Regions from separate parts of the Stenotrophomonas maltophilia group sp. vghtpe118 genome, predicted to be linked through region 2. Evidence: predicted binding sites of a transcription regulator. Region 2 holds the regulator's gene; the other holds the start of a gene.

Region 1 (15,059 bases), 1.8 Mb from region 2:
GTTCCGAAGCGACCGATACGATCATCGACGGCAGCCTGACCACGCCGTTCACCCTCGGCGTTGAACACCAGTTCGCCGTAGGCGGCCAATGGAAGCGGCAGGAGCTGACCAACACCGACACCATCGGCCGCGCACCGATCGACTATGCCGGCAACGCGGTCAGCGGCTCCACTCTGGACGTGGACACCTGGGCGCTGTTTGCCGAGGACGAGCTGAAACTGCACCGCACCCTGGCCCTGACCGTGGGCGCGCGCCTGGACCATCACGAGCAGTTCGGCGGCCACGTCAGCCCGCGTGCGTACCTGGTCTGGCACCCGGCCCAACAATGGACGATCCGCGGTGGCGTCTCCAAGGGCTTCCGTGCGCCCAGCCTGACCGAGAACTCGGCCAGTGCCGCTACCCAGTCCGGGGGCCGCGGCTGCACCTCGCTGATTCCGCTGGGCTATACCCGCGGCGGGTGCTACATGGCCGGCAACCCGGACCTCGATCCGGAGACCAGCACCAATCGCGAGATCGGCATCAGCTTCGACAATGACCTGATCGATGTCGGCGTGACCTATTTCCACACCGACTTCCGGAACAAGATCGAGTACGCACCGCTGGGCCGGTTCAACGGCATCTGGTGGACGCGCATGAGCAACGTACAGCGCGCGCGCACCCGCGGCATGGAAGGCAACCTCAACGTCCGCTTCGGCGAGCAGTGGCGCTGGCGCACCTCGGCGACCTGGATGAAGGAAGCCAGGAACCTGACCACCGGCCGCAACCTGATCGATACACCGGAGTTCTCCGGCTATTCGTCGCTGGACTGGGCGCCCAGCACGGTGTTTTCCGGCAGCCTGTCGGCGCAGTACACCGGCAGGCAGACCGGCACCGCCACGACCTTCCTCAAGGCCTATACGCTGTATGACCTGACCGCGGCATGGAACGTCAACGAAGTGCTGACCCTGCGCGGTGGCGTCAGCAACCTGGCCGACAAGAAGCTGTATGCGGAAGGCTCCACCGACTACTTCGTCGCCGGGCGCAGCTACTTCCTGAGCGTGACCGCGCGGTTCTGACCGGCGGCACGCGCCGTGATCGCGCTGGCGACATGCCAGCGCGATCGACGGTGTTGCGGGTTACTCGCTTTCCAGCGCGGTCGGTGCCGCATCCCGCGTGGCGGCCGTGCGCGCACGGTCCATCGCCACCGCCAGTTGCTGGCGTGCGAGCAGTTGTTGTGCCTGCACCACTTCAGGTGTCGGCAGGAGCACCGGTCCCGGTGCGTTTTCCGGTGTAGCAGCTGTAGTCATGCAACCTCCATGGACATCCCGCCACCGCACGGGCTCAGCCGGGGCGGCAGCGGAACTGCGCACCCTATCCTAAAAACAAGGCGGGTGGGTGACGGCGCGGCGCTTAGGCGCAGGCGCGGGAACAAGGCAGGCGTCACATTCTTGACGCTAGCGCTTGGATCCTGAATAGGACTTGTCCTATCATGAAAACGTTTTCTCACAGGGATGTTTCCCAATGAATACCACCGACCTGTCCCAGTTCAGCCCGAAGTGGCAGTTCCGCTTCAACTTCTTCCGCCAGCACGGCGCCCCCAAGAACCCCGGCTTCAAGCAGGCTTGGAAGGCACTGTCCTTTGGTGACCGCCTGAAGATCAACCTGAACTTCTTCGCGTTGTTCTTCGGTGCCATCTACCTGCTGATTCTCGGCATGTGGCGCAAGGCACTGGTGGTGATCGGCATCAACATCGCGCTGGCCATCGTCAGCATGTTCCTGCCGGATGTCGTCGGGCGCATGGTGTTCATCGCCATGAACCTGCTGGTCGCCTCCAGCACCAACTACAGCTACTACCTGGAAAAGGTGGAAGGACGCGCCAGCTGGAATCCGTTTGAAGGAATGTTCTGAGCCATCAGACCTGCGCAGGATGCGCGGCAAGGATGCATGCGACGCCCGGCAGCCGCCGGGCGTCTTCGTTTCCGGCATCAGGCCGCGCGGCGGGCCATGCCCTCTGGCTCGGCCTGCAGGCGGAAGCGCGACACCGCCACTGCCAGCTGCTCGGCCTGCTCCTCCATCGCACGGGCGGCGGCACTGGCTTCCTCCACCAGCGCGGCGTTCTGCTGGGTGGTTTCGTCCATCTGCACTACGGTCTGGTTGACCTGCTCGATGCCGGCAGACTGTTCGCGCGACGCGGCCGAGATCTCGGCCATGATCTCGTTGACCCGGCCGACCTGACCGACGATGTCCTGCATGGTGCGCCCCGCACCGTGCACCAGCTGCGCGCCGGCACCGACCTGGGCCACCGAGGCGTCGATCAGCTCCTTGATCTCCTTGGCAGCACCCGCCGAGCGCTGCGCCAGCGCCCGCACTTCACTGGCCACCACTGCGAAGCCACGGCCCTGTTCACCGGCGCGCGCCGCTTCCACTGCGGCGTTCAACGCCAGGATGTTGGTCTGGAACGCGATGCCATCGATCACCGAGATGATCTCGGCGATGCGCTGCGAAGACGCCTCGATCTGCTCCATGGTGTGCACCACCTGGCTGACCACCTGGCCGCCTTCGCTGGCCACGCTGGCTGCGGAACCGGCCAGCGTGTTTGCCTGCAGCGCATGGTCGGCGTTCTGGCGCACGGTGGAGGTCAGTTCTTCCATCGACGCGGCGGTTTCTTCCAGGTTGGCGGCCTGCTGCTCGGTGCGGCGCGACAGGTCACTGTTGCCGGCGGCGATCTCACCGGCGGCCAGGCGGATGCTGGCCGCCGACTGCTGGATCTGGCCGACGATCTGGGTCAGCTGCTGCACGGTGCTGTTGGCATCGTCGCGCATCACCGCAAACACGCCGTGGAAGTCGCCCTGCATGCGGGCACTGAGGTCACCGGCGGCGATCGCGCGCAGCAGCGTCGACAGTGCCGCCAGGTTGTGGTCGCTGACCTGCATCATTGTGTTCAGGGTCTCCACCATGCGGCGGAAATCATGTTCGAAGCGCAGTGCATCACCGCGCACGGCGAAGTCACCGGCGGCGGCGGCGGCGGCCAGTTGCTGGATCTGCTCGTTGATCGCGGCAAGGTTGCGCTTGGTGGTCGCCATTGCGGCAGTGAATACCGCCTTCTCGCCCGGCAGCGCTTCCATGTCCACGCTGAGGTCGCCCACGGCATAGCGCTGCATCACTTCAACCAGGCGCTGGGTGACCGCATTGCTGGAGGCCACCAGCTGGTTGCTGTCGGCCACCATGCGGCCGTACTCGCCCGGGAAGGCCGCAGCATCCATGCGATAGCTGAGTTCACCGGCATCGTGGCGGCGCGCCATTTCGGCCTGCGCAGCCATCACCGACTGCAGCTGCCCACGCATGCCCTGCATTGCGTCCAGCAGGCGCCCCACTTCGTCGTTGCTGCGCGCCGGCAGCGTGCTGTCCAGCTTGCCGGCGGCGACATCACCGGCCACGCGTACCGCTTCGGCCAACGGGCGGATTGCCAGGCGGCGCAGCAGCACGTAGACGCCGGCGCTGAGGGTCAGCGCGGCGATCACGCCGACCAGCAGGGTCAGCCACAGCAGCTGGCGTGCCTCAGACACGATCACCGCATGCGGCATCACCACGCCCAGCGCGAAGCGTTGCGGGGCGTCGCCCACGCGCAGCGGCACATACACGCGTACGTTGCCGGCCGCGTCGGGGCTGAAGGCCTCGAACGGACGGTCGGCGGCGATGTCGGCCAGCATGCTGCGGGTCAGTGCATCGTTGCGCGGCTTGCCGATCTCGGCGGCATTGGCCGAGGCCAGCACCACGCCCTTGGGCGACAGCAGTTCGACGCGGCCAGCCCCCATCGGCTTCAGCGTTGACAGGTGCTTCTGCAGCGCTGCCAGCGAGAAGTCGACGGTGAACACGCCCAGGAATCTGCCGTTCTCGATGATCGGCGTGCTCAGGGTGCTCATGAGCACCTTCTGGCCGGCGATGTCATAGGCGTAAGGTTCGCTGACCTTGGGCAGCTTGTCGCGGCTGGGCACCATGTACCAGTCACCGGAACCGCTGGCAGTCTCGGTGTAGTCGGTCATCACCGACTGCTGCGGTTTGCCGTCTTGCCAGGCCCAGTAGCTCATGTAGCGGCCGGTGGCATCGTGTGCTTCGGTATTGACGAACTCCGCATCCTTGCCGTCGAAGGCATCGGCCTCCCACATGGTGCTCTTGCCCAGCCATTGAGGATGAGCACGCAGCTGTTCGCCGAGCACCGCCGCCAGGCTGGCGCGGTCGGGTATGTCACCACGGGCACGCTGGGCCAGCACGGCCTCGACCATGGCGTCATTGCTGGCGAAAGCCGTGCCCAGATCAGCCGCCACCTGGCGTGCCTCAGCGTTGGCCTCGCTGGTCATGGTCTGGCGCGAGGCGCTGATCAGACTGGCGCTGGCCTGCCGGTAGATCAGGAAGGCGGTCAGGCCGAAGCACAGCAGCGCGATCACAGCGGTGCCCAGCATCAACTTGTGGGCGATGCTGCCCGGGCGTTGGGCAGCGGCAGAGCGGGAAGAAGACATGGGAGGGTCCGCAAGGCAGTTCAGGACGACCGGCACCACGAGGGCACCGCGCAGGCGCGCGATCCGTCGCGCAGGCCACCGGCCGCCGGGGCGCGCCCGGCGCTGGAAGCGCACTGGGTTAGCGGCCGCCCGCCAACGAGGTTGAGGCGGGCGGCCTGCACATTCCTGAATCCGCTCAGGCTCGGCTCAGCGCCCCCCCCTCGCGATGCCCTCACTCGGCCACGCGGTCCTTGATCCACTGTGCCCGCGGCAGTACCTCGATGCTGCCGACGGCATACTGCTGAAGCACGTCGTCGGGCCCGAAGCACGGTTTCCAGCCCAGCGCGCCGCGCAGGCGGGCACTGTCGTAGACACGGTCGATACTCAATGGCAGCGGCCAGCCACGGCGTTCGAATTCGGCCAGCAGCTGTGGCGCGCGACGGGCCAGCACGCTACGCGGGTGGGTGGCCAGCTCCAGGCAGTCCTCGCGCCGGAACGGCGTCGGGGCACAGGCGAGGTAGCGCGCGAACCGGGCGCCTTCGTCGAGCAGCAGTGCAGCATGTGCGCTGGCCACATCGCGGGCGTCGATGCCGCGATGCAGGCGGAACATCGCCATCCGTTCGGGCGGTTCCGGGAAACACCGGCCCATGCGCAGCACGCGAACGCTGAAGCCCGGCGTGGCGGCGGCTTCGGCCAGGGTCTCTGCCTGCAGCTTGGTACGGTGGTAGATCGTGCGCGGCAGCGGCTCGGTGTCTTCGTCGATCCAACGGCAGCCACCGGCCACCACGGCATGGCCATACAACGCAGTGGTGCTGGTCAGCACGAAGCGCCGTGCACCGGCTTCGCGTGCCGCCTGCAGCAGGTGTGCGGTGGCCTCCACGTTGATCTGCTGGAACACCGCATCCGGCACCAGGCCGACATGCGGGGCATGCAGGGCCGCGGTATGGATGACCGCATCCACGCCCTGCACCGCGCGCGCGACGGCCTGCCGATCGCTGACATCGGCAATGATGCGCGTGGTGGCAAACGGACTGCGGTCCAGCCCCACCACTTCGTGGGCAGCCGCCAACGCACCGAAGATCGCGCGCCCGATGCGGCCGGAACTGCCGGTCAACAGAATCTTCATTGAGTCCATTCACTCGAAGCGCCCGGGAACTACCGGGATGCTTCGATTCTAGGCATGCAATCGCGCATCCGCGATAGGACAGCCATGCAATCGTGCGTTCATCTTGACGACTTCGCAGGCGCCAGCAGTTGCCGCGCGATGAACAGCGGATCGTCGCCGCCGGCCACATCAGGCCTCACGCCAGTACGTTCCCAGTTTCCACCGGTGCGCAGATTGATGGGTTGCCGGTCGGGAATACTGACCTGATAGCCATCGGGCAGCAGCACAGGATCACCAAACATATGCGCGGCACCGCCACTGCGCGTACCGACAATCCGCGCACGGCCCAGTGCCTGCAGCGAATAGGCGACGAACTCGGCCGCCGAACCGGTGCGGCGGTCGATCAGCACCACCAGCGGTTTCAGGTACGCAGGCAGGCTGGCAGGCGGCAGCGGGACCGGCGTGCGCCGGCCGCGCTGGTCCAGCTGCTGCACCGCGTCGATCTTCGCGTCCAGCAGCGTGCGTACCAGCAGGTCGGCACTTGCATCGTCGCCGCCCCCGTTCTGGCGCAGATCCAGCACCAGGCCATCGGTGTCGGCCAGCAGGGCAAGGGCCGCAGCGAACTTCGGGCGCGCCAGATCCAGCGGATAGAAGGTACTCAGGCGCAGGTAGCCAATGTTGCCCTCCATCACCCGCACCTCGCGCACGCCGGCACCATTGCCGCGGGCATCGGCGCGCCAGGCCATCAACCAATCGTCCTGGCCGGCCGCTGCGTCCACGCGTTCAACATGGAAGTGGCCATCGAACATGTCCAGGTCCTGGTTCAGGCGTGCGCTGAACGCAACCGGATCCGAACAGCTGTCCGCATAGCGCTGCTGCACCGACCAGGTGCGCAGGGCATCGGCGATACGGGCGCCCTCCGCCTCGTCAAGGTACTGCGCCTGCACGGCGGTGGCCGCCGCGCGCAGCACTCCGTCCTGCGCCGGGCAGGCCCCTGCCAGCAACGCAGCGAGCATCCAGGACACGGCCATCAACCACCTCCGCGTTGAAGATATATAAGCGCTTATATATCATCCTGGTCATGGATCTCCAACACGCCACGCTCGGCACGTTGCTGCGCGCCCTGCTCGACCAGCTGGACCCGGCGGTCGAGCAGGCCTACCGGGACCTGCAACTGGACTACCGGCCCCGCTACACACCGGTGCTGCGCACGCTGATGGCGCAGGGCCCCTGCCGGATCAAGGACCTGGCATCGGCCTGCGGGCTCAGCCATTCGGCGCTCAGCCAGACCGTGGCGGCGATGGTGCGCGATGGCTGGCTGCACGCGTCCAGCGGCGACGATGGTCGTGAACGCATCCTGCAGTTGAGCCCCCGCGCACAGCGCGCGATGCCTGCGCTGCAGGCGCAATGGCAGGCCACTGCCGTAGCGGCGCGCAGCCTCGATGCCGATCTGGGCCAGCCGCTGGAGCAGGTACTGCGCGACGCCCTTGCAGCGCTCGCACAGCGGCCCTTCGCGCAGCGCCTGCAGGACGCCCGCCGGCGCTGAAGCCTTACTGCTCTGCGGCCATTTCGATTTCGCTGGGGAAGGTCCAGCCGCCGTTGCCCAGGCGCAGCTCCATCGTGCGGCACTGCGCGGCCAAAGGGGCTGTATTGCCGAGCACGTACTCCTCTTCGGTCGAGCCCATCACGCCGGCCTGGGTGAAGGGTGCAGTTCGTCCTAGCCACTCAGGGCGATGCGCGCAGCGGCGTACCTGCGCCGTGAAAAGCAGTACGGTGCGGCGTGAAGGCAGCCGCACCGGTGCGGACACTCCGTTAGCCGGGCACCGGCAAGGATGAGCTTCCCTTCCATGCAACGGGAGCCTTCCCATGGCCGACCAGCACCACGGCACTTCCCATCGTGGCTTCGCCTCGATGGACCAGGACAAGCAGCGCGCGATCGCCGCGAAGGGAGGACGCGCCGCGCATGCGTCCGGCAATGCACACGAGTTCAGCCCGGCCGAGGCACGCGTGGCCGGCCGCAAGGGCGGCGAGGCGATCAGCCGCAACCGACAGCACATGGCAGCGATCGGCCGCGAAGGCGGGCACGCTCGCCACGCCAATGCACGGCAGCAGCGGCAAGCGGCCGAAGCGACGCCAACGAGGGACGGTCCACAACGCCAGCAGGGCTGACCGCGGCGCGTCCAGGCGCGCCTGGGCTGCCGGAGCAGCCCGGATGCCGCGAGCAGGGCCAGCACGCCGGTAGACGGTCATCGTCCCGCGCGCACCGTCAGGCGTGGCGAGGCACCATCCACCGCTCAGGCGTGGGCGAGGATGTTCAACAGCCGACCGAACGGATCGCGGACGAAGAAGCGCCGCACGCCCCAGGGTTCGTCGGCCGGGCCATATTCCAGCGCGATGCCGGCCGCGCGCATGCGCTGGAGCACGTCCTGCAGATTGTCCACTTCGATCGACAGGTCCGGCACCGGCGTGCCCGAACCCCCTTCGCTGGCGAAGCTGACCTGCGCCAGCGCACTGCCCTGCGCGCCGTGGGTGACGATCCAACCATGGTCCATCACCACCGGCATGCCGAGCAGCTCGCCATAGAACGCAGCGGCACGTGAGGGATCGGGCGTGGCGATGTTGGCGACGACACGCTTGACGGCCATGTTCCACTCCACCAGGAAGAATGTGTCGAGACTGCCCGACCTTGCGCACGAACAGAAGAGCCCCGTCACGGACGGGGCCCGTCTTACACCGCGCCGCAGCGCTCCATGACACATCGATCGTATTCGTACTGGCATTCCATGGCATCACCACCACCGGACACACATGACTGGTAAGCCTTCCAGCAGGGTAGATCGCAGGGCTGGACCGGTCCGGCCACGGCCACCGAGCCGCTGCAGGCCAACGCGAACACAACACCGGCGATCACTTTCCCTAAAGTACGCATCGACATCGCTCCTTGATAAGCCTGGTGATCCCAGGCCGGGCCACCTTAGCGCTGCACACGGGACGCTGGGTGAAGGCCGATGCCGCTCGACTCAGCGGTGCAGCAACCCCAGCACACGCAGCTGCCCGGCCAACTCATCAATGTTGCGCCACGGCAGGATCGGCGAATTGCCGCGCTCGTCCGGCGGGTTGTCCGGCAGCGCATCGGACCAGCCACCGGCCCCGACAAGCGGCAGCAGCGGCCGCTTGTGCAGCCAGGCCAGGCAAACCTCCGAGATCGTACCGGCGCGCCCGCCGATCACGATGCAGGCATCACCGGCCAGGGCCATGATCAGGTTGCGCGCATCGCCCATGCCACAGGGCACCACCACCGTGGCGGGCCAATCGGCTGCCGGCATGCCGCTTTCCGGGATCACGCTGAGCACCTGGCCACCGGCCGCTACCGCCTGCTCGGCAGCTACCCGCGTAGCGGCACTGCCACAGCCGCTGACCAGCGTGATGCCCTGCACGGCCAGGAAACGCCCTGCTTCAGCTGCGCGCTCGAACGCGTCGCTGCCAGGATCGGCACTACCCAATATCGCCAACTGTGGTTTACGCAACGCGTTACGCATGGACGGCTCCAAGGCCTCGGAAAGAAGGATCGCGATGCCCGGCCCGGCGGAACCACGTCATGCACCGATCACAAATGATTAACGCGTTCATAAAATTCCTTTCACATTGCTGGGGGATATCGCCATGCCTTGGCGTTAACGGCCTTGATGTCCGTCAACCAAGGAAGTTGTCCGATGAATCACCCGCTGTACGGCCGTTCGTCCCGCTCCCTGTCGCACCGCCCGCTGGCGCTCGCCGTCGCCAGCTCGCTGCTGCTGGCCACCGCACTGCCAGCCATAGCCAGCGAATCACTCGAGGCCTGGCAGCAGCAGCGCCAGCTGCAGGCCGCGTGGGCGCAGCCCGCTGCCAGCACGGCACCCGCAGCGACAACCGCTGCGCCTGCCGCCAGCAGCACCGCCGTTCTTGGCAACCCGGGCGATCCCGCCAGCTGGCGCAGCGATGAATTCAACGCCGATTGGGGCCTGGCTGCGATGGGCGCGGATTACGCCTATGCACGCGGCCTGACCGGCAAGGGCGTACGCCTGGCGCTTTTCGATTCGGGCTCCGCGCTGGCGCATCCGGAGTTTGCAGGACGCAATACCTCCAGCATCACTATCGGTGCCCACTGCGCGACGCCGGGTGTGGTCGCGGGGACCGGTGCCTGCGGGCAGACCCGCGGCGAACAGCCCGGCTACAACTACTACGGCCTCGGTGCCGGCGTTCCGGCCGCACTCGCGGCACGCCTCATCGCGGCCGGCCAGCCCTATGGCTTCAGCTACGCCGACCACGGAACGCATGTACTTGGCACCATCGGCGCCAACCGCAATGGCACCGGCATGCATGGCGTGGCCTTTGGTGCGGATCTCACCGCCGCCCGCGTGTTCGGCGACACCTACTATGAGTGGCGCCTGGATCCGGACAAGTACTATCGCCCGCGCGCGGTGTACCGCACCGATCCGGATGACGCCGCCACGCTGGACATGTATGCACAGATCCAGGCGCAGGGCGTGCGTGCCATCAACCACAGCTGGGGCATCTCCACGCGCAACATGACCGCCGCCGCGCTGGACCAGCAGTACGCCAACATCGGGGCCGACTACGGCGTGTACGGCAGCATCTACGCCAGCAATGGCGATACCCCGGGCTCCACCCTCATCCAGGTGTGGTCGGCTGGCAACGGCAGCGGCGCGGTCGCCGGAATCACGGCCGCCATGCCGCGCTGGAAGCCCGAACTGGAACCGTACTGGCTTGCCGTGGCCAACGTCCGCCGGCCCAACGCCGCTGCGGGCGAAACCGACTATGTGATCGATGGCAGTTCCAGCATCTGCGGCGTTGCCGCCAACTGGTGCATCTCGGCACCCGGCACCGACATCGTCAGCACCATCGTGTCCGGCGATATCCAGGGCCGCGTCGAGAACACCTCCGCCTATGTGCGGCTGATCATCGACAGCGAGAACACTCAGTACGTCTATGGCACCAAGACCGGCACGTCGATGGCGGCGCCGCACATCACCGGCGCGCTCGGCCTGCTGATGGAGCGCTTCCCCTATCTGGACAACGCGCAGGTGCGCGACGTGCTGCTGACCACCGCACGCGACCTGGGTGCAGCAGGCATCGATCCGATCTACGGCTGGGGCATGGTGGACCTGAAGAAGGCCATCGAGGGCTACGGCTCGCTGCGCGTGGACACCAACGTGGTGATGAACCAGAAGGCCGGCGGCCTGAAAGTCTGGGAAGGCGATGCCTGGGACAACTGGACCAACGACATCGGTGGCCCTGGCAAGCTGACCAAATCCGGTATCGGCTGGCTGCGCCTGAGCGGCAACAACAGCTTCAACGGCGCGGTACTGCAGGACGGTACGCTGGAATTGAACGGCGCCAACACGCTTGCATCGGCGGTCGAAGTACAGGGCGGCCAGTTGCTGCTCAACGGCAGCCTGGTCTCCACCGCACTGACCACTACCGGTGGCGTGAGCACGGTCAGCGCCAGCGGCGTGCTGAACAACAGCAACCTGGTGATCAACGGCGGCGTGGTGTCCTTCAACGGCACGCAGACCGGCGGCACCACCACGGTCGGCGCCAATGGCCTGCTGAAGGGCGTCGGCACGCTCGGCAATACCCGCGTGGACGGCCTCATCGCGCCGGGCAACTCGATCGGCACGCTGACCATCAACGGCAACTACGTGCAGGGCGCCACCGGCGTCTATGCCGCCGAGCTGGCCCCGGGTGGCCGCAGTGACCAGTTGCACGTGACCGGCACCGCCACCCTTGGCGGCACGCTGGTCGCGCTGCCGGAGCCGGGTGTGTACTACCTCGGCGAGCAGTTCAACTTCCTGCGTGCCGACGGAGGCATCAACGGCCAGTTCGCCAAGACCGACTTCAGCGCGTTCTCCCCATTCCTGCAGTTCAGCCTGGCCTACGGCACCAACGGCACGCGCATCGACGTCGCCCGTGGCGCTTCACTGACCACCGCCGCGCACACGCCCAACCAGCGTGCCGTGGCGGCCGCCGCCGACCTGCTGCCGATCGCCCAGGGCCTGCCCAAACCACTGACCCAGCTGTTCCCGCAGCAGGTTGGAGGCGTGCTCGATGGCCTCAGCGGCGAGCTGCATCCGGCCACGGCCATCGCCTTGGTCGAGGGCAGCCGCTACGTGCGCGATGCCGCGTTGTCACGCCGTGCCGGCGCCGCCGCACCCGGTAGCGACGTGGGTGACGCGACGGGTGCATGGGTGCAGGCCATCGGTGGCAACAGCAAGCTGGACGGTGACGTCAACACTGCCCGCACCGAAGCCAACAGCAACGGCCTGCTGGTCGGCATCGACCGCGAGTTCTCCGGCTGGCAGGTCGGCGTGCTGGCCGGTACGGGCCGAACCGACGTGAAGCAGCAGGACCGTCGCGCCAAGTCGAAGATCGACAACACGCACTTCGGTGCCTACGCCAGCCACAACTGGGGCGGTTTCGGCCTGCGCGGTGGTGTGGCGTGGAGCAAGCACGAGGTGAAGAGCACGCGTGATGTCGCCTTCGCAGGCTTCAGCGACAGCCTGAGCGCACGCTACGACGCCCGCACCCGCCAAGCCTTCATCGAAGCCGGCTACCGCTTCGGTGGCCCGGAAGCCGGGCTGGAGCCCTACCTGCAGGTCGCACGTGTCGAAGTGGACCTCAAGCGCGTCAACGAACGCGGCGGAGCAGCGGCACTGCAGGGCAAGGTGGACGATACCGGAACCACGATCGCCATTGCCGGCCTGCGCTTCGACAAGGGACTGAAGGCTTCGTTCCAGCAGGAGAGCTGGCTGCACCTGCGCGGTGGCGTCGGCTATCGCCGCGCTTCCGGTGATCGCAGCCAGGTCGCCAACCTGGCCTTCGCCAACGGAAGCACGACGTTTGCGGTCAACGGCGCGCCGATCGCCGACAACGCGGTGGTGGCCGAACTGGGCCTGTCGGCCTGGCTGACCGAGCGCCAGCAGCTGGAACTGGGCTACAGCGGCCAGTACGGCAGTGAAAGCCGCGACCACAGTGCGAATGTGCGCTGGTCGGTGCGGTTCTAGTTCCCGTCACGTGTTCTCATGAAAGATTGGGGCGGCCTCATGGCCGCCCCTTTTTTCCACTGGCCGAGGCTAGCGGCGGCCGCGCAACATCGCCGCGGCGACCAGGCTGGCCACTGGCAGCAACAGCCCATACGCCACCAGCGGCCATACCGTATCGCCCGGCAGCAGCACCGTAGCCAGTGTTCCGAAGCAGGCCACGATCAGGCTCTGCATCGCGTAGTAGAGCGCCACCGCCATACCCGACGCATCGGCAAACTCACTCAACGCGCCGTTGGCAGCCACCGAAACCACCATCACCAGCCCCGCCGCGATGCCCCACATGGGCAGCACGACGCTGGCGAATGACAGTGGCAACTCCGCAGCGAGCGCCATCAACAACACACCCCCCACCATCACGCACAGGCCACGCACGAATGTGCCAGGCACCGCCCAGCGCGCGATGAACGTCTTCGCCATGCGCGACGTGAGGATCATCATCAGTGCCACCGTCGCGAACGCCAGGCTGAAGGTGATCTGGGAGTACTGCATGCGCTCGACCAGCACGCGCGGTGCGATCGAGAAGAACACGAAGAACGCGCCCATCGCGGCACTGAATCCCAGCGTGTAGACCCAGAAGGCACCACTGCGAAGAATTCTCTGCAGTGCCGGTCCAGCGTCTCTGCGCCCTGCGGGTCGGGTTTCCTGCCACAGGCGTTGCGCGCGCAGGACGGCGACCAGGCCAAGCACACCCAGCAGCACGAAGATCGCACGCCAGCCTGCTGCCGCAGCCACCAGTGCACCCAGCATCGGCCCCAGCGCCGGTACGAAGGCCAGCATCGAAGCGAACAGTCCATACAAGGACGCCCCCTGCGGTGTATCCGCGTATACGTCGCGGACCGTGGCAAATGTCGCTACCAGCGCTGCCGACGCGCCAATCGCCTGCACTGTGCGCCAGGCCAGGAAGAACCCGCTATTGCTGGACAGCGCCAGCGCGAACGAGGCAACGGTGAACAGCAGCGCCCCCAGCAACAGCACGGGGCGGCGCCCGATCCGGTCCGACAACGGGCCGAACAACAGTTGGCCGACGCCGAGCACCAGCAGGTAGATGCTCAGCGTCAATTGCACCCGCGCAGGCGATGTTCCCAACGCGCCGGGCATCAAGGGCACTACAGGCAGATAGATATCCATGGCCAGCGAGGCCAGGAGGTCGAACGGCGCCATCAGCGCAATGGCCGATGGCAGAGTATGGGCCCAACGCGGGGCCTGTCGATTGAACATGGGGAGTCTCCGCCCAGAGTGAGTCCGGCGGTGATCCATCCACTTCGCATGTATCGCAGGGATGTTCACCGCAACAACGTCTGCGTCGTTGTTGCGGCTCAGCGAACTGTCTGCGGACCGTTCCCGTTGTTCATGGTGCTCATTGTTGGCAGTGCGGAACCGGCAAGAGTGTAGCAGCGACCGATTCAGGGTGGCCGGGGCAGCGGTGCCGCCCCGGCCGCGGCGCCCCTGGGGAGTGGGACGCCGCTGATCGTCAGGCCGCCTTCATCGCATGCTTGCGCGCGCGCATCACGTTGTGGCACTCCTGCACTTCCGGCAACAGCTGGGTGACTTCCTGGCGTACCGCCGGCGGCAGCTCGTTGTCCTGCAGCACGTCCTTGAACGCGGCCAGCAGGCGGTCCTCCGATTCTTCCAGCTCGGCAACATAGCCGTAGTTGGTATCACCGAAGGCTGCACGCACCTTGCCGTAGAACTGCTGCATCGAGCCGACCACGGTGCCGTGCTCAGCCGGCTTGCCGCCGCTGGCGGCCACCGAGCCACTCAATGCGGCCACGATGCGACCCTTGACACCGGCAATGCGGGTGAACAGGGCCGACAGCTCGGCATCCTTCACCTTGGTCGCGGCCTCTTCATAGAACGACTTGCCGTCACGGGCGATCTCGATCAGGTCGTTGAGACGATGTTCGATGGTGGACTGGGTGCTCATGGCGTTGCTCCTGTATCGTCGTTTCGGGGGAGAAAAGCAGCCTCGACTGCGCTGCCTGTGGATCCACTCTGGACACGCTCGTGTGGTTCGCAGGTGAGCAACGATTGATACGTACATCACTTCACCCAACCCGCACTGACTTTTTCACGCGGCGGTGGCGCGTGGATCACATCGAGCGATCCTGGGCAGGGTCACCAAGGAACAAAGAGGATGATCAGCACGATCACCAAGACCGCAACGAGTGCTCCCATCAGCACGTTTCTCTGGCGCCAACTGGGCTTCGGTTTTCCGGGGGTATTCATGCCTGTTACCTGTCTCTGCGGATGACCCCGGCAGACTGATGTATCCAGGACAGTGCGTGCGTGCAGAACACGTGCAGGCAACGTGCAGGGCACCGCCCGCATGTCGATTTACGGCGCACTCGCTCGTCAGATCATCAAAGCCCTCCTTGA
Region 2 (15,059 bases):
TGCAGGCGCTGTCGGCGCTGGGCGTGGGCATCTCCATCGACGATTTCGGAACCGGCTATTCCAGCCTGCTGTACCTGAAGCGGCTGCCCGCCACGGAGATCAAGATCGACCACGCGTTCGTGCGTGACCTGGAACACAGTGCGGAGGACGTGGTGATCGTCTCGGCGATCGTGGCGCTGGGCCATGCACTGGACATGGACATCGTCGCCGAGGGCGTGGAAACCGCCGCGCAGCGCGCCTACCTGGAGCGCCTGGGCTGCGACTTCCTGCAGGGGTACCTGCTCGGCCGCCCGGTCGACGCGGCGCGCTTCATGCAGCTGCACGACCTGCCGCGGCCGCGGATGGAGCTGGCGCAGAGCCCGCCGCAACAACACCCGCCCGGATAGCGCCGGGCAGCGCGACCACCTGCCATCGCGGAACGATTCCTGCGGCACCCTCCTGTAGAGCCGAGCCCACGCTCGGCTGCGCTTCGCGCCTGGACCCAACCGCAGCCGAGCGTGGGCCCGGCTCTACAAAAGGGTCGTCGGTTGATCCACGCCATGCGTGGAACAGTTCTTGCACGCCCTCCGGCAACCCCTGCCGCAGTACCCGTGATGTCCGAGAACGAATCCGCCGGCGAAAAGACCGAACAACCGACCGAAAAACGCCTGCGCGACGCCCGTGAACAGGGCAACCTGCCGCGCTCGCGCGAACTGGGCACCGCCGCCGTGTTCGGCGCCGGTGTGCTGGCGGTGATGGCCATGAGCGGCTCGATCGGCCGTGGCGCCACGGCCTGGATGAAGCAGGCGCTCAGCCCGGAACAGAGCCTGCGGCAGAACCCGAAGGCACTGTTCGGCCACTTCGGCGACCTGCTGTTGCAGTTCATGCTGGTGATCGCACCGCTGGTGCTGGTCTGCCTGCTGGCCAGCTTCGTCGCCCCGCTGGTGATGGGCGGCCTGCGCTGGTCGCAGAAGGCGTTGCTGCCTGACATCAACCGCATGAACCCGATGAGCGGGCTCAAGCGCCTGTATGGCCCCGAGGCGCTTGCCGAGTTCACCAAGTCGCTGCTGCGCGTGGCCTTCGTCGGTGTCGCTGCCGGGATGGTGGTGTGGTCCGGCTTCGACACCCTGCGCGGGCTGATCCACCACCCGCTGGAGACCGCCATCACCGACGGCCTCGGCTTCACCCTGCGCCTGCTGCTGGCCACCGCCGGCGCCATGCTGGTGCTGGCCGCCATCGATGCCCCGTACCAGCGCTGGAACTGGATGCGCAAGCTGAAGATGACCCGTGAAGAACTGCGCCGGGAAATGAAGGAAAGCGAAGGCAGCCCCGAGGTGAAGGGCCGCATCCGCCAGCTGCAGCAGCAGATGGCCAACCGCCGGATGATGGAAGCGGTACCCACCGCCGACGTGGTGGTGGTCAATCCCACCCATTACGCGGTGGCCCTGAAGTACGAAGGCGGCGCCATGAACGCCCCCACCGTGGTCGCACTGGGCGTGGACGAGACCGCCCTGCGCATCCGTGAAGTGGCCGACGGCAACAAGGTCGCGATCGTCTCTGCCCCGCCTTTGGCACGCGCCTTGTATCGGGAAGGCCAACTCGGAAAGGAAATCCCCGTGAGACTGTATTCGGCCGTCGCCCAGGTTCTGTCCTACGTCTACCAGCTGCGCGCCTGGCGCACTGGCCCGATGCCGGACGCCCCGCACATCCAGGTGGATGAATTCGGCAAGGGAGGCCGCCCGTGAGCGCCCAGCCCGCCACCGGATTCAACACCCGCCGTGCCCTGGAAATGATCCGCCAGGGCCTTGGCGCGCCGCTGATCGTGCTGGCCCTGCTGGCCATGGTCGTGGTGCCGCTGGCCGCGCCAGTCCTTGATGCGCTGTTCACCTTCAACATCGCCATCTCGCTGATGGTGCTGCTGGCGGTGGTCTACGTGAAGCGCCCGCTGGACTTCACCATCTTCCCGATCGTGCTGTTGATCACGACCATGCTGCGGCTGGCGCTGAACGTGGCCTCCACCCGCGTGATCCTGCTCAACGGCCAGAACGGCCACGACGCTGCGGGCAAGGTCATCGCCGCCTTCGGTGAATTCGTGATCGGCGGCAACTATGCGGTCGGCATCGTGGTGTTCGCGATCCTGACCATCATCAATTTCGTGGTCATCACCAAGGGCGCCGGCCGCGTCTCGGAAGTGACCGCGCGCTTCATCCTGGACGCGATGCCCGGCAAGCAGATGGCGATCGACGCCGACCTCAACGCCGGTTTGCTGACGCGCGAGGAAGCCAAGCTGCGCCGCGAGGAAGTCCGCGAGGAAGCCGACTTCTACGGTGCAATGGACGGTGCCAGCAAGTTCATCCGCGGCGACGCCATCGCCGGCATCCTGATCCTGTTCATCAACATGCTCGGCGGCCTGGCCGTGGGCGTGCTGCAGCATGGCATGCCGTTCGGCGACGCCGCTGCCACCTACACCCTGCTCTCCATCGGTGACGGCCTGGTGGCGCAGCTGCCGGCACTGCTGGTGTCCAGCGCGGTGGCGATGCTGGTCACCCGCGCCTCGCGCTCGCAGGACATGGCCCAGGCCATGACCGGGCAGGTGTTCGGCCAGTACCGCGCGCTGGCGATCACCGCCGGCATCATCGGCGTCGTTGGCCTGGTGCCGGGCATGCCCAACGTCGCTTTCCTGACGCTGGCCGCGATCCTTGGCTTCATCGCCTGGAAGCTGTATCGCAAGACCAAGGCACCGGCTGCCGATGCAACAGGCAGTGGCACCGATGCTGCCGCGCTCACTGCGCTGGGCCGCCCCGCCGCGCCGGCACCGACCGCCGAACTGAGCTGGGACGAGCTGCGCCCGGTCGATCCGCTGGGCCTGGAGGTCGGCTACCGGCTGATTCCGCTGGTGGACAGCAACCAGGGCGGCGAACTGATGGCGCGCATCAAGGGCGTGCGCCGCAAGCTGACCCAGGATGTCGGCTTCCTGATTCCCTCGGTGCACATCCGCGACAACCTGGAACTGCCGGCCAACGGCTACCGCGTGCTGGTGCATGGCGTGCCGGTGGCCACCGCCGAGATCCACCCCGACCGCGAGCTGGCCCTGGATCCGGGCAGCGCGCTCGGCGCACTGGAGGGCATTGCCGGCAAGGATCCCGCGTTCGGCCTGGATGCCACCTGGATCCAGCCGCATCAGCGCGCCCAGGCCGAAACGCTGGGCTACACGGTGGTCGACCCGGCCACCGTGGTCGCCACCCATCTGTCGCACCTGATCCGCGAACACGCACCCGAGCTGCTCGGCCATGAGGAAGTGCAGCACCTGCTGGCCAACCTGGCCAAGAGCGCACCCAAGCTCGTCGAAGATCTGACGCCGAAGGCGCTGCCGCTGTCGGCGGTGGTGCGCGTGCTGCAGAACCTGCTGGTCGAGCGCATTCCGATCCGCCAGCTGCGCAAGATCGCCGAGGCACTGGTCGAACATGCGCCCAGCAGCCAGGACCCGGCCGTGCTGACCGCCGCGGTGCGCACCGCACTGGGCCGCTTCATCGTGCAGGAGATCGCCGGAATGTCGGCGGAGCTGCCGGTGTTCACCCTCAACCCGCAATTGGAACGTGTCTTGCAGGAGTCCACGCAGGGCAACGGCGCCGCGCTGGAACCCGGACTCGCTGAGCGACTGCACCAGAGCCTGGCCGAATGTGTCAGCAAGCAGGAAGCCCGCAACGAGCCCGCGGTCGTGCTGGTACCTGGCCCGGTGCGCGCCGCGCTGGCCCGCCTGGTCCGCCACAGCGTTCCGTCGCTGTCGGTCCTGGCCTACAGCGAAGTGCCGGAGGACAAGCGCCTGAAGCTGGTCGGAACGATCAGCTGACGCCGCCCGCCGATGCGCCAGAAAACAGACACCACTTTCGAACCAACGCAACAGACAGACACCAAGGGGAACCCGCACCGTGCAGACCACCGACCACCCGAGTTCCCCGACCGCCACCCCGCCGTCTTCGCCTCGTGACCACAGCATGAAAATCAAACGATTCGTCGCCGCCGACATGCGCTCGGCCATGAACCTGGTGCGCAAGGAGCATGGTCCTGACGCCGTGATCCTGTCCAACCGCCGGATCGAGGAAGGCATCGAGATCGTCGCCGCCGCCAACTACGACGAGAGCGCGGTGCAGCGTGCGCTGGAAGCCTCGCGCCGCGACGTCGCACCGCCGCCGGCACCCAAGCCGCGCACCGCCGCCGACGCGGTGATCGCCGCCGTCACCCGCCGCCGCAGCAGCACCCCGGCACCGGAACCGGTTGCCGCCACCACCTCGGCGGTGGCCGCCCTCGCCCGTGCAGCAGTGGGCGCTACCGGCCGCACCCTCGATAGCGCCGACGAGATCGTGCCAACCCGCGGCAGCACCGGCTTCGCCGCCACCCTGGCACGCGCCGCCGTCAATGAACCGGCACTGCCGGACCAGATCTTCGCCCCGTTCGCCGAGGCCATCGTTGCTCCGGCGCCGGCACCGGCCCTCGTCGCGCCGGCCAACCGCGCCCGTTTCCAGATCGATCCGCCGCACGAGGCGCATCACGAAAGCGTGGCGCCGGCGGTGCAGCCGCCACCGCTGCCGACCGCAACCCTGTCCGAAACGCAGCCGGAGGTCGCCGTCAGCGAACCGGCGTTGGCCGATGCCACCGTCGAAGCCGCGCCGACGCCGACGCTCGCCCCAGCCCCGGTCCTGACCGTGGTCGCCCAGGACGACGCCGAGATCCGCCAGCTGCGCCAGGAAGTGGCCGGCATGCGCCAGGTGATCGAGCGCGAAATGAACCGCTTCACCGACGAGCGCCTGCGCGGCTGCCCGGTGCGCGCCACCGCGCTGGACCTGATGGACGAGTACGGCTTCGATGCTGGCCTGGCCCGCGACGTCGCCATGCAGATTCCGCTGGAGACCGAGGCGCACCGAGGCCGCGGCCTGATGCTGGGGCTGATCTCGCGCAAGCTGCCGATTGCCCCGGTCGACCCGCTGGAGGAAGGCGGCGTGATCGCGCTGGTGGGCCCGACCGGCGCCGGCAAGACCACCACCATCGCCAAGCTGGCCTCGCGGTTCGCCGAGAAGCACGCGCCGCGTGACGTGGCTCTGGTCACCACCGACACCACCCGCATCGGCGCCCGCGAGCAGCTGTATGGCTACGGCCGGCAGCTCGGCATCGCCGTGCACGAGGCCAACAGCGGCACCGACCTGGACCAGCTGCTGGAACGCCTGAAGGACTACAAGCTGGTACTGATCGACACCGCCGGACTGGGCCCGCGCGACCGCGCGCTGGCCGCCCAGCTGCAGTGGCTGCGCGCCGCGCGCCAGGTGCGCACCCTGCTGGTGCTGCCGGCCAACACCAGCTTCGGCGACATGGACGAGGTGGTCCGCCGCTTCGGTGCCGCCAACCTGCAGGGCCTTGTGCTGAGCAAGCTGGACGAAACCGGCCGCTTCGGCAACGCCCTGTCGGTGGCCGTGGACCACGCCCTGCCGATCACCTGGGTGACCGACGGCCAGGACGTTCCGGACGACCTGCACCGGGCCAGTGCGGCCAATCTCGTACTTCGCCTTGAAGATTTGCGCCGAGCGGCCGATATGCCCTGCAACCCGGAGTTGAACCATGCCGTCGCGTGAGTACGCCAAGCTGACCAAGACCTTCCCGCTGTCGGCCACCCGCAGCGAGCCGCTCGGCCCTGTGCGCACCATCGCCGTGACCGGCGGCAAGGGCGGCGTGGGCAAGACCAACGTGTCGGCCAACCTGGCCGTGGCGCTGGCCGGCATGGGCAAGCGCACGCTGCTGCTGGACGCCGACCTCGGCCTGGCCAACATCGACGTGATCCTGGGCTTGAACCCCACCTATACGCTGGCCGACCTGGTTGCCGGCCGCTGCTCGCTGGACGACGTCATCGTCGAAGGCCCGAACGGCGTGCTGGTGGTCCCGGCCGCGTCCGGCCGCCGGCACATGGCCGAGCTGGCCCCGGCCGAGCACGTCGGCCTGGTCAACGTGTTCTCCGAGCTGGAACGCGAGCTGGACATCATGGTGGTGGACACCGCCGCAGGCATCACCGACGGCGTGCTGACCTTCTGCCAGGCCGCGCAGGACACCGTGGTGGTGGTCTGTGACGAGCCGGCTTCAATCACCGACGCCTACGCGCTGATCAAGGTGCTCTCGCGCGAACGTGGCGTGGACCGCGTCCAGGTGGTGGCCAACATGGTGCGCGACCCCAACGAGGGCCGCGTACTGTACGAGAAGCTGACCCGCGTCTGCGAGAAGTTCCTCGCCGATGTCTCGCTGAACTATCTGGGCTGCGTGCCGCAGGATGACTGGCTGCGCCTGTCGGTGCAGCGCCAGCAGCCGGTGGTGAAGGCCTACCCGTCCAGCCCGTCCGCACTGGCCATCACCGAGATCGCGCGCCGCACGGCCCGCTGGCAGGCGCCCACCGAACCACGCGGCGGCGTCGAGTTCTTCCTCGAACGCATCCTCAAGCAGCGCGGGGTGGCGGCATGAAAGGCGCGGCCCAGTACAGGGAAGTCCAGCGCTCGGCGGCCAACGACGTCATCGCCCAGCACTCGGACCTGGTGCGGCGCATCGCCCACCATCTGGCCGCGCGCCTGCCGGCCAGCGTCGAAGTCGACGACCTGATCCAGGCGGGCATGATGGGCCTGATCGAGGCTTCGCGCAGCTACGACGCCGACCAGGGCGCCTCGTTCGAGACCTATGCCTCGATCCGTATCCGTGGCTCGATGATCGACGAGATCCGCCGTGGCGACTGGGTGCCGCGCTCGGTGCACCGCCGTGCACGCGATGCTGCGGCCACCATCCGCCGCCTGGAACAGAGCAGCGGCCGCGCCGCCAGCGCCACCGAAGTGGCCGCCGCGATGGAGATGCCACTGCCCGAGTACCTGCGCCTGATGGAAGACGCTGCGCGTGGCCAGGTGCTGAGCCTGGAGTCGCGCATCGAGGACCAGGGCGAGCTGGACACGGTCGCCCAGGGTGGCCCGACCCCGCAGCAGGTGCTGGAGCGCAGCGAGTTCGGCCGCGAGCTGGGCAAGGCCATCGGCCATCTGCCCGAGCGCGAACAGCTGGTGCTCTCGCTCTACTACGAGCAGGAACTCAATCTGAAGGAGATCGGCGCGGTGCTCGGCGTGAGCGAGTCGCGGGTCTGCCAGATCCACGGCCAGGCGGTGCTGCGCCTGCGCGGCCGGCTGAAGGTATTCGAGGCCGTCGACGCCGGCCTCGAAGAATGAACATCCCCGAGGCAGCTGCCCCCGGCCGCCCGGAATGAACAACAAAGGAACTCTGCTTTGAACAAGAACATGCGCATCCTGATCGTGGACGACTTCTCGACCATGCGTCGCATCGTCAAGAACCTGCTGGGCGATCTGGGCTTCACCAACACCGCCGAAGCCGAGGACGGGCATGCCGCGCTGTCGCTGCTGCAGAGCCAGCCGTTCGATTTCGTGGTCACCGACTGGAACATGCCGGTCATGACCGGCATCGAGCTGCTCAAGGCGATCCGTGCCGACGCCAAGCTGAAGACCCTGCCGGTGCTGATGGTCACCGCCGAAGCCAAGCGCGAGCAGATCATCGAAGCGGCCCAGAACGGGGTGAACGGCTACATCATCAAGCCGTTCACCGCGCAGACGCTGGAAGAGAAGCTCGGCAAGATCTTCGAACGCCTGGCGGCCAGCGCCTGATGGACACCACGGTCGACAAGAATGCCCTCGCCCTGCGCCTGCAGGAAGCACTGGACGCACTGGAGTCCGGTGACGAAACCGCCTGGCGGCAACGCATCGACGGACTGGTCGCGCTGCGCACGCAGCCGATGATGAGCGGCCTCTCGCGGCTGGCCCGCGAGCTCGGGCAGGCCCTGGGTGAACTGCCGACCGTGCCCAGCGAGGCCGGCGAACTGGACGATGCCTGCGCACGCCTGGACCACGTGGTGGCGATGACCGAACAGGCGACGCACCGCACCCTGGACCTGGCCGAGGAATGCCGCAGCCTGACCGAACAGCTGCGCGCCGAAGGCCTGCAGCCCGGCCAGGATGCACAGCTCGAGCGCATCCGCCACAACCTCACCGAGATCGCCCTGACCCAGAGCTACCAGGACCTGACCGGGCAGATCATCCGTCGCGTGGTCGGCATCGTCCGCCGCGTGCACGAGGGCTTCGGCGCGCTCGGCCTGCCGCCGGAACAGCATCGCACCGATCCGGAACTGGCCGGGCCGGCACTGAAGGGACTGGACCGCCACGCGGTCTCGCAGAACGACGCCGACGACCTGCTGTCGGACCTGGGGCTGTAAGCATGAGCGCGGTATCCGACGACATCACTGCCGATTTCATCATCGAGGCGCAGGAAATCCTGGATCGCCTGGGCGAACAGCTGGTGTCGCTGGAGCAGGCACCACAGGACACCGAGCAGCTCAACGCGGTGTTCCGGGGCTACCACACGCTCAAGGGCGGCGCCGGCTTCCTCGGCGTCACCGCCATGGTCGAGTTGTGCCACGCCGCCGAAGAAGCGCTGGGCATCGCGCGCGCGGGCCAGGCCGTACTGCAGGCCCATCACTTCGATGCCGCCCAGCAATCGCTGGACTACCTGCAAGCGATGCTGGATGCAGTTTCCTCCGGCACCGAGCCGGGCTATGCGCCGCCGGAGCTGATCGCCCAGTTCGACATGCATGGCGGTGCCGTGGCTGCACCCGCCGCCGCAGCAGCTCCCGCTGCGGGTGGCAGCGACCTGATCACCGACGACGAGTTCGAGGCCCTGCTCGACCAGCTGCACGGCGGCAACGCACCGACTGCAGTCGCGCCGGCAAAGAAGGCTGACGACGGCCTGATCAGCGAAGACGAGTTCGAAGCCCTGCTCGACCAGCTGCACGGTGGCGCCGCACCCGGCGCCAAGCCCATCGCTGCGGTAGCGCCCGCACCGATCGCGGCACCACGCCCACTGGCCGCACCGGCCGCACCGGCAACTGCAGCGGCGACCAAGCCGGCCGCCAAGCCGCTGGCCGAAGCCGAACATACCGTGCGCGTGGACACCAAGCGCCTGGACGCGATCGTCAATCTGATCGGCGAACTGGTGCTGTCGCGCAACCGGCTCAAGACCCTGCGTGCGCGCCTGCGCGACGAGGAACTGGACCGCGCCGTGTCGACCCTGGACATCGCCACCGCGCGCCTGCAGTCGGCGGTGATGCGTACCCGCATGCAGCCGGTGGGCAAGGTCTTCTCGCGCTTCCCCAAGGTCGCCCGAGACGTTGCCCGCTCGCTGAAGAAGGAAGTGGACCTGGAGCTGATCGGTGCCGAGACCGAGCTCGACCGCAACCTGGTCGAAGCGCTGGCCGACCCGCTGGTGCACCTGGTCCGCAACGCCATCGACCATGGCGTGGAAATGCCCGACCTGCGCGAAGCACAGGGCAAGCCGCGGATGGGCCATGTACGCCTGTCGGCCCAGCAGGAAGGCGACTACGTCAGCATTGAAGTGCAGGACGACGGTGCCGGCATCGATCCGGAGAAGCTGCGCGCGAAGGCGCGTGAGAAGGGCCTGATCGATCCGGAAGCTGCCGCGCGGCTGAGCAGCGAGGAGTGCCTGCACCTGGTGTTCCTGCCCGGCTTCTCGACCAAGCAGCAGGTCACGGATATCTCCGGCCGTGGCGTTGGCATGGATGTGGTGCAGTCGCGCATCCGCGAACTGAGTGGCCAGATCCAGATCCAGTCCGAGCTGGGCCGTGGCAGCCGCTTCCTGATCCGCGTGCCGCTCACCCTGGCGATCCTGCCGACCCTGCTGGTGCAGGCCGGCGAGGATGTCTATGCGCTGCCGCTGGCGCGCGTGATGGAAGTGCTGCACGCGCCGCGCACCTCGCTGGGCTGGTTCGATGGCCGCGCCGTGCTCGACCGCCGTTCGCACACGCTGCCACTGGTCGATCTGCGCCAGTGGCTGGATGTGACGCCGGCCGCCTCGACCCTGCTGACCATCGTGGTGCTGCAGGCCGGCGAAGCGCGCTTCGGCCTGGTCGTGGACCAGGTCCGCGGGCGCGAGGAAGTGGTCATCAAGCCATTGCCGAAGGCCCTGCGCGGCCTGCGCGGTTACGCCGGTGCAACCCTGATCGGCGATGGTCGCATGGCGCTGATCCTGGATGTGGACGGCCTGCGCTGACGCCCGCCGGGCCAGTCCCGGCGCCCCGAAAACTGTGACTACCGTCGTTACGCGATCTACCGGTGTCTCAAGTCCCATTCATACAAGCCGATACCGGATCCATGGATAGACTCAGCCTCATTGGACTCTTTCTCGCCCTGGCCTCGCTGGTCGGCGGCAGCATCCTCAAGGGCGCCGGCCTGGCGTCGCTGTGGTCGCCTGCGGCGTTCGTGATCGTCATCGTCGGCACCGTCGCTGCGATCCTGCTGCACACCTCGCCGGCGGTGTTCAAGCATGCGTTCAGCATCGTGCGCTGGGTCGTGCGTCCACCGCACAGCGACCGCCGCGAGCTGATCCAGCAGATCGTCGAGTGGAGCAACATCGCCCGCCGCCAGGGCCTGCTGGGCCTGGAATCGCAGGTGGAAGCACAGCAGGACCCGTTCCTGCGCAAGGGCCTGCAGCTGCTGGTGGACGGCGTCGAGCCCGAATCGATGCGGCACATGCTGGAAATCGAACTGGGCAGCCAGGAGCACCAGGACCAGGCCGGCGCCAAGGTGTTCGAAGCAATGGGCATCTATGCACCGACGCTGGGCATCATCGGTGCCGTGCTGGGCCTGATCGCAGTGATGAAGAACCTGGCCGACCCGAGCAAGCTCGGCCACGGCATCGCCGCCGCGTTCACCGCCACCATCTACGGCATCGCTTCGGCCAACCTGCTGTTCCTGCCGATCGCCGCCAAGCTCAAGAGTGTGATCTCGCACAACACGCGCGACCGCGAGATGGTCATCGAAGGCCTGATCTCGATCGCCCAGGGCGAGAACCCGCGCAACATCGAAACCAACCTCTCCGGCTTCCTGCACTGACATGGCCCGCCGCAAGCACCACGAAGAGCACGCCAACCACGAAGCATGGGCGATCCCCTATGCCGACCTGATGACGCTGCTGCTCGCCTTCTTCGTGGTCATGTATGCGATCTCCTCGGTGAACGAGGGCAAGTACCGGATCATGGCCGACGCGCTGACCGATGCCTTCGGTGGCGCACCGCGCACCATCAACCCGGTGCAGGTGGGCAACAAGCAGGTGCAGGGCGGCGGCTGGGACAGCCCCTCGGTGATCAAGTCCGGCACCAAGATCGGTCCCTCCGCGCCGGCGCCCTCGCACGACCCGACCCTGCTGCCGTCGATGGCCTCGCAGATGCGCATGCCGGTGTCAGTGCACAACCAGGAGCAGATCGCCCGTGCCGAGCGACAGCTCAACAGCATCGCCGACCGCCTCACCGCCGCGCTCGCACCGCTGATCGACCGCGGCATGATCAGCGTGCGCCGCACCGAACTGTGGATCGAAGTCGAGATCAACAGCGACATCCTGTTCCCCACCGGCTCGGCCGCGCTGGACGTGCATGCGCGGCAGACCCTGGCCAGCCTGGCCGAGGTGCTGCGCGACGTGCCCAACAGCGTGCGCGTGGAAGGCCACACCGACAACGTGCCCATCGCCACCGCCACTTTCCCGTCGAACTGGGAACTGTCGGCCGGGCGCGCCGCCAGCGTGGTGCACCTGTTCGCCGACCAGGGCGTGCAGCCGTCGCGGCTGGCGATGGTCGGCTATGGCCAGTTCCGCCCGCGCGAAGAGAACGACAGCGCGCAGGGCCGCAACCGCAACCGCCGGGTGATGGTCATCATCCTGGCCGACACGTCGCACTCGGTGGATCCGCTCGGCCAGCGCCTGAACGCAGCCACCGGCGCCACCGACAGCACCGTCACCGAACAGGCCGCCGCAACTCCGGCCAGCGCCCCCACCTCCCCCATCGCACCGGTGAAGTTGCCGCCGGTGCCGGCTGGCAGCCGCGTCGGCGCCGCCGTTCCCCCGGCAATGAAGGAGTAATCCGATGCGCATCTGGGCAGTCGCCAACCAGAAGGGCGGAGTCGGCAAGACCACCACCACCCTCGCCCTCGGCCGCGGCCTGGCCGCACTCGGCCATCGCGTGCTGCTGATCGACCTCGATCCGCATGCCTCGCTCAGCCGCGCCTTCGGCGTGCCGGTGGACCCGCCGCCGGCCGGCGTGCTGGAGCTGTTCGGCACACCGCCAGCGGACCTGTCCGGCCTCTGCCATGCCAGCAACATCCATGGCCTGGACTACGTCTGCGCACAGTCGGCGCTGGCCACGCTGGAACGCCGCAGCGCCAACCAGCCCGGCCTCGGCCTGGCCCTGCAGAACGCGCTGGCGCGCCACCAGGGCCAGCACGACTACATCCTGCTGGACTGCGCACCCACCCTCGGCCTGCTGATGATCAACGCACTGGCTGCCGCCGATCGCCTGATCATCCCGACCCAGGCCGAGCCCCTGGCACTGCACGGCCTGGATGGCATGGTCCGCACCGGCGAGATGGTCGAGCGTTCGCGCCGCCGCCCGCTGCCGATCTCGATCCTGCCGACCCTGTTCGACCGCCGCACCCGCGCCGGCAACGAATCGCTGCGCACCATGCAGGATCGCCACGGCAACCGCGTGTGGGAAGACGCCATTCCGATCGATACCCGCATCAGCAACGCCGCCGGGCTGACCCTGCCGAGCGCTGGCGAGGACTACCCGGGCCGTGGCCTGGCCGCCTACCGGCGCGCCTTGAACTGGATCCTCGGCGAGGATGCCCGCGCCCTGGAGCAGGCCGCATGAACAGTACCGGCATCCTCGACGACTACCTGGACGAACTGCTGGGGGAGGCGATGGTCGCGCCGCCGCCTGCCGTTCTGCCGCCCGCAGGCGCCGGGCCAGGCCCGGCGATCGAAGCAGTCGCCGAACGCGAACCGACCTGGGACGACCTGCCGGCCGACGTGATCTACGAAACCGAAACCATCGCCGCCACGCCCAGCGGGGACAGCGCTGCGCTGGAAGCCGCCTTCGAGAGCGCCGCACCACCCACGCGCGAACCCACCTGGGATGACCTGCCCGCCGAGGTGATCTACGAAACAGAATCCGTCGCCGCCGCACCAAGCCCGGACGACGCGGTGCTGGAAGCGGCCTTCGAGAGCGCTGCCGCCTCCGCTAGCGCTGGGCCGGGTCCGGCGGGAGAAGCGGTTTCCGGACGCGAGCCGACCTGGGATGACCTGCCTGAGGAGGTCATCCACGAAACCGCGCCGGCACCCGCCGTCGTTGCAAACGCCGGTCCGGAACCTACCTGGGACGACCTGCCGGACGAGGTGATCTACGAAACCGATCCGGCGGACAGCCATCGCCTCGCCCACACCGACAGCCCCGGCCTGCAGGCCGCGTTCGAGGCGGCCGCGGGTGGCGAAGACGTAGCCACGCCACCGCCCGCCGTGGTCGCAGCACCGGTCGCCCCCACGGTTGCACCTGCAGCTCCGGCCCCGGCGGCGCGCACCGCCACTCCGCCGCCGCGCGTCGCCGTCGATGCCCCGGCAGGCAACCGTCCCGGCACCTGGCAGGAGCTGCAGGCGCAGGCCCACCAACCGGCCCGCAGCCCGCACCCGCAGAACCGACGCGCCGGCGAACGCACTTCGCGCTGGCTGCGCCTTCGCTGCGGCACCCAGGCCTATGCGCTGGAACTGCTGAAGGTGCAGGAAGTGGTGCTGCCGGTGCCCCTGCTGCCGCTGCGTGGCACTGCAGCGGCCATGCTCGGCATCATGAACCTGCGCGGCCAGGTGGTCCCGGTGATGGACCTGGGCCTGCACTTGGGCGCGGCCGCCGCCGAGGACGACGCGCAGACCCGCATCGTGGTCCTGGAGGAGGACGGCGAGACCATCGGCCTGCGCGTGTCAGCGGTCGAAGATGTCGCCAACCTCACCGATTCGCAGATCGAACCGCCCGATACCGCGCGCATCTGCCAGATCTCAAACGACCTGTTCCGCGGCGTGGCCCGGGTCAGCCAGCGGCCGATGATCCTGCTCGACGCCACCCGGCTGTTGAGCTGAGCCGCCAAGAAAAAGGGGACGGAGGGGATTAAGTCGCAAGTGGCTCGGTGCTTTGCACCGAAGCGGTGCCTGTCGGGGACGCAAGGAGTTGATCCGTTGGATCAACACCTTACGTCCCCACTGCGCGGTCACCGTTGCCGAGGGGACTGCAGTAGAGCCAGCTCGCTTGCGACTTGATCCCCTCCGTCCCCTTTTGGACAGCGACCGCATCGACGTACCGCGTCGATTCTTCTAAAGAACCCCACCGGGGTGCCGTTATGGATCACGGAACCGTTTGTCCGGAGCAACGATGAGCACTGTCGAACTGGGTGGGGATCTCGGCATCGAGAGCACTACCGAGCTCAAGAACCGCCTCGCCCCCCTCGTGGAGCAGGCTGGCGAGCTGACCCTGGATGCCAGCCAGGTCGCCCGCATCCACACGGCCGCCGTGCAGGTGCTGTGTGCGTTCGTGCAGGCCCGCCGCGAGGCAGGCCTGGGCACCGGCTTCCACGGTTGCACTGCAACCTTCAGTGACGCCGCGCGCCTGCTGGGCGTCACCCAGGCCCTGGGCCTGGACGTAACCCATGACAACCTGAAATCTGTGGAGAACGCTGCATGAGCGCACGTATCTTGGTGGTGGACGATTCGGCGTCGATGCGCCAGATGGTGTCCTTCGCCCTCACCTCGGCCGGTTTTGCCGTCGAAGAAGCTGAAGACGGCGCGGTCGCGCTCGGTCGCGCCAAGGGCCAGCGCTTCAATGCGGTGGTGACCGACGTCAACATGCCGAACATGGACGGCATCGCGCTGATCCGCGAACTGCGCCAGCTGCCGGACTACAAGTTCACCCCGCTGCTGATGCTGACCACCGAATCGGCCGCCGACAAGAAGTCCGAAGGCAAGGCCGCCGGTGCCACCGGCTGGCTGGTCAAGCCGTTCAATCCCGAACAGCTGGTCGCCACCGTGCAGAAAGTGCTGGGCTGATCGCCCGGCACCGCTCCCCCTCCTCGCTTCCGGATCACCACTGCCATGAGCATGGACCTGCAACGCTTCCACGC

What was found. The regulator FliA, encoded in region 2, starts transcription of late flagellar genes. The targets are predictions, from matches to a motif close to TAAAGTTTNNCNNNCNNNGGCCGATAA.
Region 1: ACUDTM_RS10140 (methyl-accepting chemotaxis protein) is a predicted target of FliA. The motif match lies at 4,615-4,641, and genes of this name have one in related genera.

The regions. Positions count from the first base shown of each region.
Region 1 covers NZ_CP199672.1:2,214,987-2,230,045, forward strand. The annotation lists gene ACUDTM_RS10125 (TonB-dependent receptor domain-containing protein) at 1-1,055, shown strand, start outside; gene ACUDTM_RS10130 (hypothetical protein) at 1,116-1,286, opposite strand; gene ACUDTM_RS10135 (DUF2628 domain-containing protein) at 1,501-1,887, shown strand; gene ACUDTM_RS10140 (methyl-accepting chemotaxis protein) at 1,965-4,496, opposite strand; gene ACUDTM_RS10145 (NAD-dependent epimerase/dehydratase family protein) at 4,708-5,601, opposite strand; gene ACUDTM_RS10150 (S41 family peptidase) at 5,700-6,611, opposite strand; gene ACUDTM_RS10155 (MarR family winged helix-turn-helix transcriptional regulator) at 6,662-7,126, shown strand; gene ACUDTM_RS10160 (hypothetical protein) at 7,131-7,265, opposite strand; gene ACUDTM_RS10165 (KGG domain-containing protein) at 7,447-7,749, shown strand; gene ACUDTM_RS10170 (VOC family protein) at 7,875-8,225, opposite strand; gene ACUDTM_RS10175 (hypothetical protein) at 8,309-8,509, opposite strand; gene ACUDTM_RS10180 (SLOG cluster 4 domain-containing protein) at 8,601-9,119, opposite strand; gene ACUDTM_RS10185 (autotransporter domain-containing protein) at 9,294-12,644, shown strand; gene cml (CmlA/FloR family chloramphenicol efflux MFS transporter) at 12,714-13,901, opposite strand; gene ACUDTM_RS10195 (PA2169 family four-helix-bundle protein) at 14,155-14,607, opposite strand.
Region 2 covers NZ_CP199672.1:460,926-475,984, reverse strand. The annotation lists gene ACUDTM_RS02250 (putative bifunctional diguanylate cyclase/phosphodiesterase) at 1-386, shown strand, start outside; gene flhB (flagellar biosynthesis protein FlhB) at 594-1,724, shown strand; gene flhA (flagellar biosynthesis protein FlhA) at 1,769-3,829, shown strand; gene flhF (flagellar biosynthesis protein FlhF) at 3,975-5,603, shown strand; gene ACUDTM_RS02230 (MinD/ParA family ATP-binding protein) at 5,590-6,477, shown strand; gene ACUDTM_RS02225 (RNA polymerase sigma factor FliA) at 6,474-7,217, shown strand; gene cheY (chemotaxis response regulator CheY) at 7,275-7,667, shown strand; gene ACUDTM_RS02215 (protein phosphatase CheZ) at 7,667-8,272, shown strand; gene ACUDTM_RS02210 (chemotaxis protein CheA) at 8,275-10,122, shown strand; gene ACUDTM_RS02205 (flagellar motor protein) at 10,224-10,964, shown strand; gene motD (flagellar motor protein MotD) at 10,966-11,982, shown strand; gene ACUDTM_RS02195 (ParA family protein) at 11,987-12,769, shown strand; gene ACUDTM_RS02190 (chemotaxis protein CheW) at 12,766-14,025, shown strand; gene ACUDTM_RS02185 (STAS domain-containing protein) at 14,315-14,623, shown strand; gene ACUDTM_RS02180 (response regulator) at 14,620-14,985, shown strand; gene ACUDTM_RS02175 (chemotaxis protein CheA) at 15,031-15,059, shown strand, end outside.